One region of the Cohnella hashimotonis genome, then DNA from elsewhere that is predicted to be linked to it. Evidence: riboswitches for the same ligand, from Rfam matches in the RefSeq annotation. Region 1 holds a riboswitch; the other holds the start of a gene.
What was found. Region 1 has a riboswitch for cyclic di-AMP ahead of KB449_RS28330 (C40 family peptidase). Riboswitches for the same ligand answer to the same signal wherever they lie in the genome.
Positions count from the first base shown of each region.

Region 2: it holds a riboswitch for cyclic di-AMP, as region 1 does, so the genes downstream of both, KB449_RS04375 (CAP domain-containing protein) here and KB449_RS28330 (C40 family peptidase) in region 1, are expected to answer to the same signal.

Region 1 is NZ_JAGRPV010000001.1:7,106,421-7,113,980, forward strand. It holds gene KB449_RS28315 (hypothetical protein) at 45-881, opposite strand; gene KB449_RS28320 (M1 family metallopeptidase) at 1,074-3,224, shown strand; gene KB449_RS28325 (hypothetical protein) at 3,241-4,059, shown strand; cyclic di-AMP (ydaO/yuaA leader) riboswitch at 4,396-4,539, shown strand; gene KB449_RS28330 (C40 family peptidase) at 4,545-5,012, shown strand; gene KB449_RS28335 (hypothetical protein) at 5,197-6,498, opposite strand; gene KB449_RS28340 (DUF58 domain-containing protein) at 6,495-7,560, opposite strand, start outside.
Region 2 is NZ_JAGRPV010000001.1:1,125,374-1,132,933, reverse strand. It holds gene KB449_RS04420 (aminotransferase-like domain-containing protein) at 1-618, opposite strand, end outside; gene KB449_RS04415 (hypothetical protein) at 845-1,054, shown strand; gene KB449_RS04410 (hypothetical protein) at 1,184-1,630, opposite strand; gene KB449_RS04405 (CsbD family protein) at 1,805-2,005, opposite strand; gene KB449_RS04400 (immunoglobulin-like domain-containing protein) at 2,345-3,181, shown strand; gene KB449_RS04395 (hypothetical protein) at 3,147-3,386, shown strand; gene KB449_RS04390 (H-type small acid-soluble spore protein) at 3,375-3,551, opposite strand; gene KB449_RS04385 (hypothetical protein) at 3,548-3,733, opposite strand; gene ku (non-homologous end joining protein Ku) at 3,871-4,875, shown strand; cyclic di-AMP (ydaO/yuaA leader) riboswitch at 5,143-5,270, shown strand; gene KB449_RS04375 (CAP domain-containing protein) at 5,281-6,132, shown strand; gene KB449_RS04370 (hypothetical protein) at 6,224-6,454, opposite strand; gene ligD (non-homologous end-joining DNA ligase) at 6,702-7,560, shown strand, end outside.

The sequences.
Region 1 (7,560 bases):
AAAAACCGCCCGCCGCATCTTCCGCGGCAAGCGGCTTCCATATTTTAAATATCGTCGTCCGGCGTCGTCGGTCCTTCGGATGCGAGCAAGTCCTTCTGCGCGACCTGCTTGCCGCTCGCGTCCGCGAGCGTCTCGAGTTCGGGCACGAATGCGCCGTATCGATACGTATAAGCGGTTCTCAGCCAGCCGATCGCCGAACGCTCACCGTCCGATTTCACTGCCGAAACGCGCTGCGCCGCAACGATTTTCCCAGGGGAAATCACATAAGAAGTCACCGGGTCCACAGTCGCTCCCTTGGCGGGAACGCCAGGGATGACGCCGCTCAGCCCGCTCGCCGGATCGGTCAGCTTGACGCCTCCGCCTGCGATCCCCTTCAACTCATAGCGCTGCGCCAGGTCTGCGATCGTAAAAGCCGGGTCCGTCACATCGAACAATAATCTGAAGCCATCCGCGCCGTCGTAGATGCTAAGCCCCGTTCCCGCCTCGACCTTTGCCGCCTTGCGGTAGATGAGCAGCTCCGGCACGCCGTCGCCGGTCACATCCTCGAACTTGACCTCGGGCTTCTTTAAATAATCGATCTCGGCCGCTTGCATGAAGGCGAAGCGGAGCGCGCCGTCCGTCAATACGCGCCACCTGACCGGACTTCCCGCTTCGTCGAGATCGGCCTCGACATCGATCCCTTCCCGAAGATTCAGCGCCTCGGCCAACTCGGGATCGCGATTCGTATATACGATTTCCGTGCGCGCGATCGGCAGCGTTCCGCCGTCGGACGCACGACCGGCCAAGGGAGGCCCGGCAAGAGCTATGGATGGGATTCCCGCGAACGCGGCGGCAGCCGTGCCTGCCGCGATCAAGCGGAGCGTGCGATGAATGGGGTTCATGACCATCCCTCCTTCTAATATAGTTGTACCCATTCTATGTGGAGAGGCAACCCGATAGACCGGCTTGTCCTCTCGATACGCAGCCTTACGCTTGCCGGAGCGTGCGAATTTCAATTGTTTGGGACAAAGATATAATCTGCGGACAACCCACATATACATCTGCTAGATGCTTGTCAACGGGAGGGTTACCGCATGCCCCAACGCCCCATTTATCGTATCGCCGCGCTCGCCGTCTCCGCCGCCGTGCTGCTGAGCTCGGCCAGCTTCGGATTCGATGCCGCCTGGCAATCTCAGTTCACCCTGCCCGCCTATGCCGCACAGGACCCGCTCACGGCTACCTCCCGGGATCCCGGCGCGTCGGCCGGAGCCCCTGACGTCAATGCGGCTGCCGATGATGCCGGAACGCCTGCCGACGCACACGCTTCCGACGCTCCCGGCACTTCCGACGTTTCCGGTGCTTCCGACGCTCCCGGCGCTTCGGACGTTTCCGGCGAGCAGCACAACGCGGCAGCGGCGCCGCAAGCTCCGTCGTCTCCGATTCCGGCGCCCCAGCCGTCCGTCGCGCTCAGCAACCGGATCGTCGACTACGACATCTCGGTCAAGCTCCTGGACGGCGGTCGATTGGAAGGCTCCGAGACGTTGACTTGGAAAAATCCCGGACGCAAGCCCGTGACGGATCTTTACCTGCATTTGTATCCGAACGCATTTTCGCCAGGCAGTACGTTCCTGAAGGAGTCGAACGGCCAGCTTCGCGGCGTGAAGATGACGCCGGGCAAGGACGGCGCCATGGAACTGAGCGAGCTGACGACCGAGGACGGCGAGACGCTGCTGCCGCGCCTTCGCTACGTCCAGCCGGACGACGGCAACGCGCAGGACCGGACGCTAGCCTCCTTCCGCCTGCCGAAGGCCGTCGCGCCGGGGCAGACCGTCACCGTCCGCATGAAGTTCACCGTCGAGCTGCCGCAGGTATTCGCCCGCATGGGACAGGCGGGGGACTTCGTCATGGCGGGCCAATGGTTCCCGAAGGTCGCCGCCTACGAGACGACAGGCGTGCGCGGACGCACCGCGGAGGGCTGGAACCTCCATCAATACCACGGCAACTCGGAATTCTACTCGGACTTCGGCGTATACGGCGTCAAGATCGACGTGCCCGAGGACCGAACCGTGGCGGCGACCGGCTTTCAATACAAGCAGCCCGTCGTTAAGGACGGACGCAAAACGTATCAATTTTACGCGGAAGACGTTCACGATTTCTCCTGGTCCGCCTCTCCCGACTTTGTGACCGCGGAGGATTCCTTCTCCTCGGCCGGCGTACCCGGCGTGCGGATCAAGCTGTACCTGGACCCGCTGCACGCCAAGCAGGAGGAGCGCTACATGCATGCGGCCAAATCCGCGCTGGCCAAGCTCGGCGAATGGTACGGCGACTATCCGTACACGACGCTCTCCATCGTCGTCCCGCCTGCCGATGCGGAAGGCGCGGGCGGCATGGAATACCCGACGCTCGTCACCGGCGCGGCGGCGAAGGACGACAATCCGGGCTACGAGCTCGAACGTACGCTTGTGCACGAGATCGCGCATCAATATTGGTATGGCATCGTGGCTTCCAATGAATTCGAGGAAGCCTGGCTGGACGAAGCCTTCACCTCCTACACCGAGGATAAGCTGATGGCCGCCATTTATGGCGTCTCGGCCCGCACGCCGATCGAGTCCCTCTACATGACGAACCCGATGCCGCTCAAGCTCGACGCATGGGATTACGGCGGGTCGGATGCCTATGCGGAAAACGTATATATGCGCGGCAAACTCGTGCTCAAGGCGATCGAGGCCAAGACCGGGGAAAAAACGATGTCGAAAATCATGCGGACTTATTTTCAAAAATACCGCTTTAAGCATCCCGACAGCCAAAGCTTCCAGCGGGTGGTCGAGGCCGTTACCAAGGATGACTGGAAGGACTTCTTCCACGCTTATGTGTACCGGGGTGAGTCGGCCGACTTCGCGGTTGCCTCCATCCGCACGGAGCCGGACGGCGAGGGCGGCTATCAGTCCATCGTCCTGCTCACCAGGACCCAGGGCAGCCCGCAGGCGGCGACGGTGCAGTTCGGCTTCAAAGACGGCAAAACCGTCCGCAAGACGTGGGACGGCATTCAGAGCCACATCCAGATCCGGCTGCAGTCGGCGTCGCCGCTGTCTTACGTGGCGGTCGATCCGATGCTCGATATCGTGCTCGATCACAGCCGTTACGACAACTATCTGAAGGCCGAGGCGCCAGCGCGCAAGCGGACCAAGCTTGACGTAACGCTGGGACAGCTGATCGACGCGATCGTCGGCAGCATGGCCTGGTGAAGGAGGAGGAAGCGACATGAACGACGCGATCCGAAAAGGCTGGGAGACGACCAAGCGGCACAAATACGTGCTCGTCGCCTTGTTCCTTTACCGCCTGCTGTGGGGATTTTTCCTCTACCGGTTCATCGACTCGGTCGTGGCGCCGATTCTGACCCGGTATCCGGACGAACATCCGCTCGGCGCGGCAGCCAAGCAGCTTTTTGCGATCGAGGCCCAGTTCCGTCTGCTCAAGACGGATCTCGCCGATCATACGCTGATCCTGCTGGGCTGCATGCTCCTCCTTCGCATGCTGATCACGCCCGTGCTGAACGCGGGACTTTATTACTCCTTCGCCCATGCGGAGGAGCAGGACGGCACCCAAGTGCTCAAGGGCATCCGGCGTGCATGGAAAAAAGTGTCGCTGCTCTACGGCGCCGAGAAGCTGATCGCCTTGGCGCCTGCGATCTGGCTGATTCCGTTCGGCCGGAGCGCCTACATGGAAATGCCCAATGCCGCGTCCTGGCTTGGACAGATGCTTCCTTACGCCGCGGGCTGGGCGCTCTGGATGCTGGCGGTGCACCTCCCCTTTTTGTTCATGCAGTTCAGCGCCGCCGCCGGGATCAGCCCCTGGCAGGGTGCGCTTCGCTCGATTAGCCGCCTGCTCCCCCTGCTCGGCGTGACGCTCCTGCTGCCGCTGCTCTCCCTCCTCGGTTCAGCCGCCGTATCCGGCGCCACGCTGATCTGGACCGGCTTGCTCGCGATCGCGCTTAACCAGGCCTTCCACTTCGTCCGGTCCATGATCTCGCTCTGGACGGCGGCTTGCCAGCATCGCTTGTGGCAGCGCGAAGAAGCTTGAAACAACGCTTAGAAACAGGAAGAGACGGCGCGCCGTTCATCGGATGATGAACGGCGCGCCGTCTCTTTTTTTTTCGCAGGCTATTAATATCGGTCGAGAGGGCGGCATAGACTACGATCATACTCTTGCGACTGCAGCCGTGTCGAAGACTTGCGCCCTCTTAATCTTTCTCATTTATTCATAGGCTTGGCCGCTCGACGGCGTACAGCCCCAATCCCTTGCCACGCTTGGGTTTTGAGACGTCGCCAGCATATTCCTTTTTGTTTGGGACATTAAGGAATTCTAATCTTGAAGGAGCAGGAGTTGGGGCCTAAAAATCGAATTTCTAAAGCTAAGGTGCGAAAACTGCCGAATTCCCGCGCACTGGGAAACGGGGGAACCAGTCTTTACCGGGTGAATTGGCTTTGCCTCGCGCAGAAGCCATAGGGAACCTTCAACCGAACCCTCCAGCTAACCTCGTAGGCACTTGGAAGGAGCTTCTTGTTTTGCGCAAAGTTACAGTCCTCTTACTTGCTTTAACCTGCCTCCTGGCTTTCCAGATGGGCAGCGCATCCGCAGCTTCCAAGCTCGACTCGACCGTCTCCAAGCTGATCGGCATCGATTACGATTACGGCGGCACGACGACCAGCGGCTTCGATTGCTCCGGATTCACGGCTTATGTATTCAAGAAGTTCGACGTCAAGCTGCCTCACTCGTCCAAGGGTCAATACGCCATGGGCGACAAGGTTGCTCGCGACGATCTTCGTCCGGGAGACCTCGTATTCTTTAATACGAGCGGCGAAGGCGTGTCCCACGTAGGCATCTATGTCGGCGACAACAAGTTTGCGCACTCGGCTTCCAAGGGTGTCACGATCTCGGATCTGGATGAAAAGTATTACGCGAAGCGCTATATCGGCGCCCGCCGCGTAATGGACTCCGACACTTACACGTCCGTGGCGATCGACCACGTGTAAACTCGGTTGAAGTGGAATGGCTTAGGCAAAGACCCGCCCCTAAAGCGGGTCTTTGCTGCTGCTTGGAGTGAATGGAGAGGTTACTTAGGTTGTACCCTTACGGCTAAGATTTCGAAACAGGTTCAGCCTAAAAAGATGACGAAAAAACGGGATTCGGCGCTGCGTGCCGGATCCCGTTTTTTCGTCATCTTTTCCAGGGAAACTCTGCGCCGAGGCGATCGGCTTCCTCCGGCTTCACCCGGCCGCCGTAGCGGGCTCTGCCGTACAGCTCGCCGAGCGGGCGTGACATCCTCGCCAGCCACCCTCGGGACGCGGTCTCCGAAGCGCGAGACTGCGGAGCTTGATTTAATTCGCGCCACTTTTCGATGGCGCCGATCGTCTCCGACGGCGTGAGCGATTCCCGGTGAACGTATCCTTCCCTGACCGCATCGGCGAGCAGCGCGGCATACAGGCTTCTGACCCGGTCTTCCGCGGACATCTCCGCCCAGTCCTCGCGCCGGAGCGAACGCCTCGGCTTTGCCCTGTTTCGCGAGAATAGTCTGCTCAGCAGCTTCTCCCCCTGAAGCAAGCTCTCGCGCTCTTCGGTGTAGCCGAGATCCGTCTCGGCCGCGCGCCGCCCCGCAAGCAGCCTGCCGTACCACGACTTCATACGATCCGCTATGCGCCGCCACCAGACTGCATTGAGCAAATATCGTCGCGCCAGGCGATATACGACGGCAAGCGCCAGCAGGGCGAGTACGACATAAAGCGCATACTCGAGCCATACCCACAGCCGGCCCGAGCCTCCCTCTTGCTGCGGGAATGCCGGCGGCTGCACGGACGGCTCCGGCTGTGGCGTCTGCTCGGGGGCAGGCTCGCCCGCAGGGACGAGCGAGAGCAGCCAGCGTATGAGCCGAAGGACCTGCGGCCAGATCGGAAGTCCCGCGAACGGGAGAAAGACGAGCGCGACGACGACGCCCCACAGCGCGAGATATCGCTTGCCGGCCGCGGCGAGCCGTCTCGTGACGAGGCCGGCGTGAAGACCGGCTTCGGCGAGCGACTTCGCCTGCTGATCGTACAGCGCGGCCGCCAGCCAGACGATGCCCGCGGCGAGCAGAAGCGGCTTCGCGCCGTCCGCAATGCCGAGCGGCGATGCCGCGGCGAGGACAATCGCGTGGAGGCCGACCGCGACGAAGCAGCGCACGCTGCGCGTCCAGTCGAAGCGGGCGATCCAAGACAAGACGCCGAGCGGCAGCACGAGCCAGAGCAGCCGCCAGTCTGCTGCGCTCGCAGCGGCGATAAATGCCGCGATGAGCGCTAAGTGGACGAGCGACGCCGGCAGCTTGCCGCGCAGCACAGAGGGCAGTGCTCGTCCGACCGCGGCGCTTAGCCAAGCGAGGGCGAGCCAGCCGACCGTCGGGAAAGCGAGACCGGCTTGCTCGTGGAGGATCAGAAGGAGCGGGTAGACGGCCAGCGCGTCAGCCAGACTTCGGAGCGAGAGCTTCATGGCGTCCCTCCTGCGGCTTGACTTGATGTTTGCCTTTCCTTATAAAGCAGCATGACCTCTACCCGGTTGCCCGCCTGTCGCAGCTGCCGCACCGCCTGCTCCTGCTTGGGCGTCAGGAAGGCGGTGACGAGCATCAGATTCGCCCCGCGCATCCGTTCCTGGATCAACTGGCCGAGCAGATAGCCGAGCTCCAGCCGGACGACGGGCTCGAAGCCGGTCGTCGCTTCGAGTATTGCGTACAATTGGCTGCGGCCTCGAGCAGGCTCGATTCGCAGGGGGACCGACTCGTCGCCCCGTACGCGGCCGTTGAAGATCAGACCCGCCCTGCCCCCGCCATCGAGCGTCTGCTTGGCGACGGATGCCGCGATGCTGACCGCCTCCTCGAACTGCTCGCTCGGGAGCCGCCTGTTCGTCGAAGCGTCGGCGAGCTCGGCGTTGAGCAGCACGGTGACGTCCCCGCCGACCATCGTCTCCCTGCGATTGACGAGCAATTCGCCGGATTTGGCGGTGGCGTTCCAGTTCACCTGCTTCATGGCGTCGCCGCCGCGGTAGGCTCTCACGCCCGCCGTATGGTAGTGATCCTCGCGGAAGGCGTCCGGCGAGCTAAGCGCGCTCTGCATCCATTCGCGGGCCGCGCGAGGCAGCTCCCTGGCGCCGAGCAGCCTCGGGTATACGGCGACCGCACAGTCCGACTCGACTTGCAGCGCGCCGCTCGTCATGCCCAAGAGATCCCCGTGCGTAATCGTCAGCGTCTGAATCCGGTACCGTCCCCGCTGCAGGCAGGTCACCTCATGACGACGAACGAGCTTCGTGTAAGGGCCCAGCGTGAACAAGCTCGCATGGTTTTGCAGCGTCTGCCCGACGCTCACCGCAAGATCCGACGCCTCCTTGCCGAATCTTAGCGCGGCAGGCATCTGCGTCTCCGCCCGCAGCCACGGGAGCGGCAGCCATTTGGCATTGACCAGCCGCTCTTCCATCCAGATCTTGTCTCCCGCAAACGCCCGAGCAACGCTGAACTTTCGTTCGTACCGGATCTTGCGCAGCCCGAGCCAGCTGAACAGC
Region 2 (7,560 bases), 6.0 Mb from region 1:
GACGCCTACGGCATCGCCCTGGCTCAACAAGCATTGCATGATTAAAAAGAGCGATTGCTGAGACCCCGACGTGATCAGCAACGAAGAAGCTGACGTCCCGATGCGCAGCTGCCGCAACAAAAAGGCGGCCAGCGCTTCGCGAAACGGGCCGTAGCCCTGCGGATCGTCGTAACCCAGCGGACCGTCATAGGGCTGTTCGGAAAAAATGCTGCGCACCGTCTCTCCCGGGAACAGATCCTCCGACAACTCGCCGCTGGCGAAATCCACGAGACCGGCTTCCCTGCGCAAGCCGGACCGGATCCGGCGCATCGCATCCGAATTCGGCAGCATCGTTCCCACGTCCAAATACTTGCGCCAGTCTGCCGTGCGCAGCGGAGAGGCGTCTCCGCCGGCCACGACCGTGCCGCTGCCGACCTTGCTTACGACCCAGCCCGAAGCGCGAAGCTCCTCGTAGGCCTGGATCACGGTCGTCCGGTTGACCGCCAGCTCGGCGGCAAGCTTGCGCTCCGCGGGCAGCGGACTGCCTGCCGTCAGCTCCCCCGATTTAATTCTTCGTTCGAAATGCTCGGCGATCTGCCGATAGACCGGCTTGCTTGACGCGCGATCGGGTAGCCACATACGCCGTCCCTCCAATGCTACCATTATCGCCTTACGCATGGTTGTCCGGCAAGCATGGACAGGGAGGCACGACCATAATTGGATGGTAAATTGGATGGTTAAAAAAACGTCGGATTGGAGGATGCGGACAGACGAAAAGCCTCCTATGCTTGTAGCAACGACAAGGAGGCGAACTGCGTAGCCGGAGTCCGGCGAAAGGGGAGCTTCGAAAAGGAGATGCCGTCCAATGAGCATGGCCTATCTGATCGGCTTGGTATTCTTCGTCATGATCGCCGGCTTCACGGCCACGCTGGCCGTCGGCTGGTCCAAGGCCAACCGGAGCGAAAATGCGGGCTACGGCAGCGGAACGGGCAAGAAATGGACGCGCCTGGGCTCGATTTATGCGCTCTGTATCGCCATCGTGCTTGCCGTCTTTTTCGCCCTGCTCAATCGCTGATCGTTCTAGGAGGTGTTTTCGCAGCATGCTGTATATATGTATTTTGTCCCTCTGCATGGTCGGCGGGCTCGCCGTACTCTTTGCCGCCGGCAAATCGATCGTCGAATCCGAGGAAACCTGACTTCTTCATTACAGCCAACGCATGAAGCTCCCCTGCCGGACGGGCACGCCTTGCTTCTCGGCCCAGCGCAGCAACAGAAGCCCGGCGCTTCTGTCCTTCAGGTCGAGGCATAAACGCACGGGCACAACCCGTCTGCCGCGCGGCAGCAGTCCGACGAGACCCCGATTGATCCGCAGCTCCCGCAGCGATTTCCCTTCGATCGTTAGGCCATTTACGGTCAGTCGGCTGCCCGCAAGCGTGAGCTCGGCCTTGAGCGCTTTCCGGCGAATGAGCAGGTAGGCGAGACATCCGCCGCTCAGCGTCATGAGTCCCGCGTGGACGTACCAAAAGGATTGGTTCGCGCCGTGTATCACGTTGCCCACCGAGAGCAGGAAGAGCAGAACGAATCCCGATATCTGCTTCGTACCTAAAGGGTACTGTACCGGAATTTTGCGAATCGCCGTTTTCTTTTCCATATTAACCGCCCCTTCAGGCCTACTGGCCTGTCCTTGTCCATATCGATTGTATGCCTGGCATCGTCTCTCTATTCGCCGACTTGCTAGATTATAGCAAAAGCGCAGCCTTTAGGCTGCGCTTTTTTGTCCCGCAAGCTCATACGCCCTGCGGAACCGTATATAAGGAGGATCGCGTCAGTGATCGGTGCGTGACTTGGTGTTTTCCTTCCACTCGCCGATCTGCTCTTGAACCTTGCCTTTGGCTTTATCCCACTTGCCCCTTGCCTGGAGACCGGGATCGTCGGTGAGGTTGCCCCATTGGTCCTTGGCTTCGCCCTTAGCCTGGTTGACCGCACCTTTAATTTTGTCGCTCCAGCCTTCCGTATGCCGATCCATATGAATGCTCTCCCTTCTCTTGCATAAGTTGGATATACAATACCTTACCCGGGAGATAGCGTTTCCAAACATCGGACGGGCGCCTGGCGGCGATAATTTAATCGCCAATTAATCTCCTATCCGGCATTGGACCGCGACCACTCCCGCCGCAACGCTGCGTCGCCGATTCCGCGCCTGAGTCGTCGCAGCGAAGCGCATCCTCATACCTATTCCTTGCTTCGTTCGCATATGCGGCGAAAACGAGCTTTCTGCCGGGAAGAAGCAACCTTCAGGAAACATATCGCGTCTCATTTGTAAGGAAACTCCAATTATGGACCTGACAAAGGAGAAAAAGAGATGGTGCCTACCGAGCGAGTATTTCGGAGGTTTGCGCGGAGCTGCTTCATTGTCGCTGCGGCGATACTTGCAATCCTGTCTACGGCATGCGCGAGAACCGTCGACACCGATTGGTCGCGGAAAGCAGCACTGTCGAGGGGTGCCGTCGTCGAAGCGGACGGACGCATCCTCAACCCCGGACCGCTCGCAGCGTTCGTGCAGTCGGTCGCGGAGCGGCGGTCCGCAGTCGTCCAAGTCGTGACCTATCCGGCGGAAGCAGAACCGATCGTGATGACCGCCGAGTTCGACGGACAGTCCGTTCAGCTAACAAGAGAGCAGCGGCTCGAAGGCGGCAGCGCAACATCAACCGCAGTTTGCGGCGGCATCGAGAAAAGGGGCGGCGCTGAGGCGGATACCTATATGGTGACAGGATGCGGAAGCGCAGAGATGGAGCTGGCCGTCGTGCCTAAGCTGATTCTTGCGCCGAACGTAGAAACAGCCGATTATGGCGCGGAGCTTCTATTAGACCCGCTGCCGTCGGGGAATAACGAGGATGGGGCGGTCGCCGCCTACCGGATCGAGATGCGCAACCTCGGCGAACAGATTCTCGAATGCGGCTCCGACTACATGATCGAGAAGCAGGCATACGGCACATGGATCATTGTCCCATACAAAGCCGATATCGCTTTTACAGCCAATTTGGCCCATCTTCAAAAAGGCGAAAGCTATGAGGCCAGCTTTGGCTTCAAAATGCTTGAATCCTGGCCGGAGCCCGGACGCTATCGCGTCGTGAAAGAAGCGACGTTCGGGAAAACGAAGGTTAAACTTGCTGCCGAATTCGACGTCCCCGACAAGAATTAAGAATCCGCGGGACTTCGGCGCCAATCGTGTCGAAGAAGCGCTGGGCAGCGTCTCTTTGCGGGATTTCGGTGCCAACCGTGGCGAAGAAGTGCTGTACAGCGTTTCTTGGCGGGACTTCGGTGCCATTCATGGCGAAGAGACGCTGTACAGCGTCTCTTCGTGGGACCTCGCCGCTATTTTGACCAACCCCGCGCTACTCCGTTAAGCGGTCGACAGCGACCGTCTGCACGTTTGTCGGTTTCTGCCCGACTTGAACCGTCGCCATGCCGTTCGCTTCATCCACCTCTTCGATCCAAACCGGCTGGCCTTCCAGCGATACGGCAATCATATCTTTCGATTCGAAAATTTGCTTGGCCCGCTGCGTATTCATGACGGATCGTCCCCTTCTTTTTCGCGCATCGTATCGGTTGTCGTCTCCTCGATAAGCCCGTTGTCAAAAGTCACCTGACCGCCGCCGAGCCCCTCGTTGATCATCCGGTCGATGTCCATGTCGTAGTTGTCGCGGCCTTCGTAAATGTGGTCCCGACCGTCCGCTGCGCCGTCTTCGCTCATGAACGTCGCTCCCTTCGCCCAAGGTTGTTCGTATCGAATTGAAAGATCGTCCGGTACAGGATGCCCAGACGGTATGAACTACATACGACGATGGGAATCCTGAAGGCATATAGGGATCATGAGGAGGGCTAAGCGTCATGCATACGGTATGGAAAGGCGCCATCAGCTTCGGGCTCGTGCACGTGCCCGTGAAGATGTTCACCGCAACGGAGGACAAGGACGTTCATCTGCGGCAAATTCACAAAGCTTGCGGCACGCCGATCTCCTACGCAAAAAGCTGCCCGCACTGCGAACGTGCGGTGGAGTGGGAGGAAATCACCAAGGGCTACGAATATGAAAAGGGACGGTTTGTGCTTTTTGACGAAGACGAGCTCGAGGCCATCAAGCCGGAAAATACGCGAACGATCCAGATCCTCGACTTCGTCGCGCTCGAAGAGATCGACCCGATGTTCTATCAAAAAACGTACTATCTGTCTCCCGATCAGGCCGGCGCCGGCGCCTACGGTCTGCTGCTCGAAGCGATGCGTCAATCGGGGCGGATCGGCATCGCGAAGATCGCGATTCGCAGCAAGAGCAGTCTCGCCGCCATTCGCTGCGTAGACAATTGCATCTGCATGGAGACGATGTTCTATCCGGACGAGATCCGCGCGATCTCGGGCGTGCCCGGCCTGCCGCAAAGCCAGAACGTCAACGACCGCGAGCTGGACATGGCCAAGCTGCTGATCGAGCAGCTGTCCGCGCCTTTCGATGCGGCCAAATATACGGACGATTATCGAACGGCGATGCTGGACGCCATCAACCGCAAGGTCGCCGGGCAAGGCCTCGACGTAGTCACCGCGCCGGCGGCGGAGCGGACCAACGTCATCGACCTGATGTCCGCGCTGCAGGCCAGCCTTGCCGCCGTAAAGACGGGTGACGCGCCAGCCGCCGGCGCGGCCGCCAGCCGAGGCGCCGGACGCAAGTCGGCGATACGGGGCGATACAGGCGAGGCGGGTGCGGCGCCTGCGGCCGACAAGCCGAAGCGCACGCGCGCGAAGCCAGCCGTACCCGGGGCTGCCGCAGCGGGCGGCGAGGAAGCCGTCGGCGCAAGCACCAAGGCTGCGACGTCGCGCAGACGGAAGGCAAGCGAGCCGCAGCCTTAATCGGCAGCCTTCCTCCAGTCCAGCCACCGACAAATCAGAATTTGTTTTGCGTATGGAGCCGTACCCAAGCCGTTAAGATGGGGTATGGCTCTTTTGCTTCCTTGGGCTATCGGCTTGCTAAAAAAGACGATGAGAATATTCTAAGAACCGGCGACCGGCCCTATCGAAAGCCGCGCGGGACAAGGACCGGCCGTTTTCATAATTCCCAATATATAGGCCGTGGTAATATTTATGCCGTGAACTAGCGAGATTCCGCTGATAGAATGTGAGACATCCGAGCCGAAGCCCGACAGGGCACGGGGGAACCAAGTATACGGGGTGAAGCCGCAACCGCGGCGGGGCGTACTCCGACCTAACCCGTCAGCTAACCTCGCAGGCTTACATTCTAAGGAGGAATTCGCACGTATGAATAATAAACGTATCGGTCAACTGGCTGTATCCGGCGCACTCTTGTTGTCGCTCGCCGTTCCGTTCGGCGCTTCCGCGAACGCTGCGACGACTGCCGGCACCCAGACGACACAGACTTACACATATAAGATCGACGCTTCGCAGCTTCAGCAATTGCTCGGCTCGTTCGACTGGCAATCGCTTTTGTCGCAGATGAATGGCGGTACGCTTGGCGGACTGAAGCCATCGACGCCGGTCGCGACGCCGACGACCTCGCCTGCCGCTCCCGCCCAGCCGACGACGGCTCCCGTGGCTTCGCCTAAACCGACGGCGCCCCCGGCACCGACTGCTACACCGGCACCTACAGCTACGCCGGTACCTGCGGCTACGCCGGCACCTACAGCTAAGCCGGCACCTACGGCCAAACCGTCGCCGACGACCTCGCCTTCCGTACCGGCTGGTTCAGGCAGTGGTTCTACGGGCTCCGGCACGAGCGTTCAGCGATCCGGCTTTGCCGCTCAAGTCGTCGATCTGGTCAATCAGGAACGCGCCAAAGCCGGCCTGTCCGCGCTCGCGTCCGACGCCAAACTGACGACGGTCGCCGACGCGAAGGCGAAGGATATGTACAACAACAATTACTTCGATCACAATTCGCCGACATACGGTTCGCCTTTCGATATGATGAAGCAGTTCGGCGTATCTTATAACTACGCCGGCGAAAATATCGCCATGGGCCAACAGTCGCCTACTGAGGTCATGAACGCGTGGATGAACAGCGCCGGGCACAAGGCAAACATCTTGAACGCAAACTTCAAATCGATTGGCGTCGCCTACTACAACGGCGAATGGGTACAAGAGTTCACGGGCTGATCTGAATAACAAAAAAAGAATGGCGCCGCAGTCAAGCACTTGACTGCGGCGCCATTCTTTTTAATGTTGCGACATCCGGGCGTCAACCGGGCTACATCAGCATCGGCAGCGCCAGCAGGAGCAATCCCGCCAAGCTCATCAAGCCGCCTTGCAGCCGTATACGACTTTCAGGCGCCGTCCCCTGACTTTCGGCCTCCCGATCTTGACCGCCGCGAGTGAGGACGAGCACGGTTCCGGGATGGAGTACGGCGAACAGCGACGACCCCGTCCAAAATACTAAAGCGAGCGACAACAGCGCGCCTGCGTGCTGTAGCAGCGGCATATCCGTAGCGATCCCTCCCCAAGCGCTTTCCTTATTGTTGTATGAGCGTGCGGAGGCAAAAGTGCGGAAAATGCGGTTTGATCGCAAGGCGGTCAGTAACCGCCAATCGCTCCGACAAACGAGTCGCCAGGACGGCTGTCGGGAAGGGCCATGGGGATGGCCATAGGGATGGGGCGCCGGATTACCGGCTAAACTAGGGAGAGCGCCGTCTCTTCAAAGGGATGGCTTCAGAACGGAGGAACGCGTTATGGCACCGGCCACGATGTCCCCGGTCACGCTTCGGCTCGGCGACCGCGAGCTGCTCATCTCTCATCCCGACAAACTGCTCTGGCCAGACATGGGCATCGATAAGCTTCGCTACGTCCAAACGCTGGCGGAGTTGGCGCCCTATCTGCTGCCTCACAGCGAAGGCCGTTTTTTAACGACGATTCGTTTTCCCGAAGGCTATGCGGGCAAGTCCTTTTATCAAAAAAACGCACCTACGCCGGTTCCCGATTATGTCAGAATCGAGACCGAAGGCGGCATCCGTTACGTCGTGCTCGACTCGCTGCCGACTCTGCTCTGGATGGGCAGCCTGTATGCGCTGGAATTCCACGTATCCTGCGAGCGCATCGCCCAGCCGCAGCCCGACCGCTGGATGCTGGATATCGATCCGAGCCTCGAGGTCGAGCCGAGAATCATGGAGGCTGCGGACAAAGTGGGCGATCTGCTCCACTCGCTCGGTCTTGAAGCGGTCCCCAAAACGTCCGGCGCGACGGGCATCCAGGTCGTCATGCGCATCGAGCCCGGTCCGACCTACGACGATCTCCGCCGGTTCGGCAAGTTCGTGTCCGAGTATTTGACCGCAAAAAATCCGCAGCTCTTCACCGTCGAACGGCTGAAGAAAAACCGCGGATCGCTCATTTACCTCGATTACCTGCAATTTTACCCCGGCCGCACGCTCGTCTCCGCCTACTCGCCGCGCGCCCGCGCGGGAGCGCCGGTATCGACGCCGCTCGATTGGAGCGAGGTGCGGGCCGATCCGAGCCCGACCGACTTCAACCTCTTGAACATCGCCGCGCGGCTGCGGGAGCGGGGCGATCTTATCGGCTCGATGAAGCCGCAGC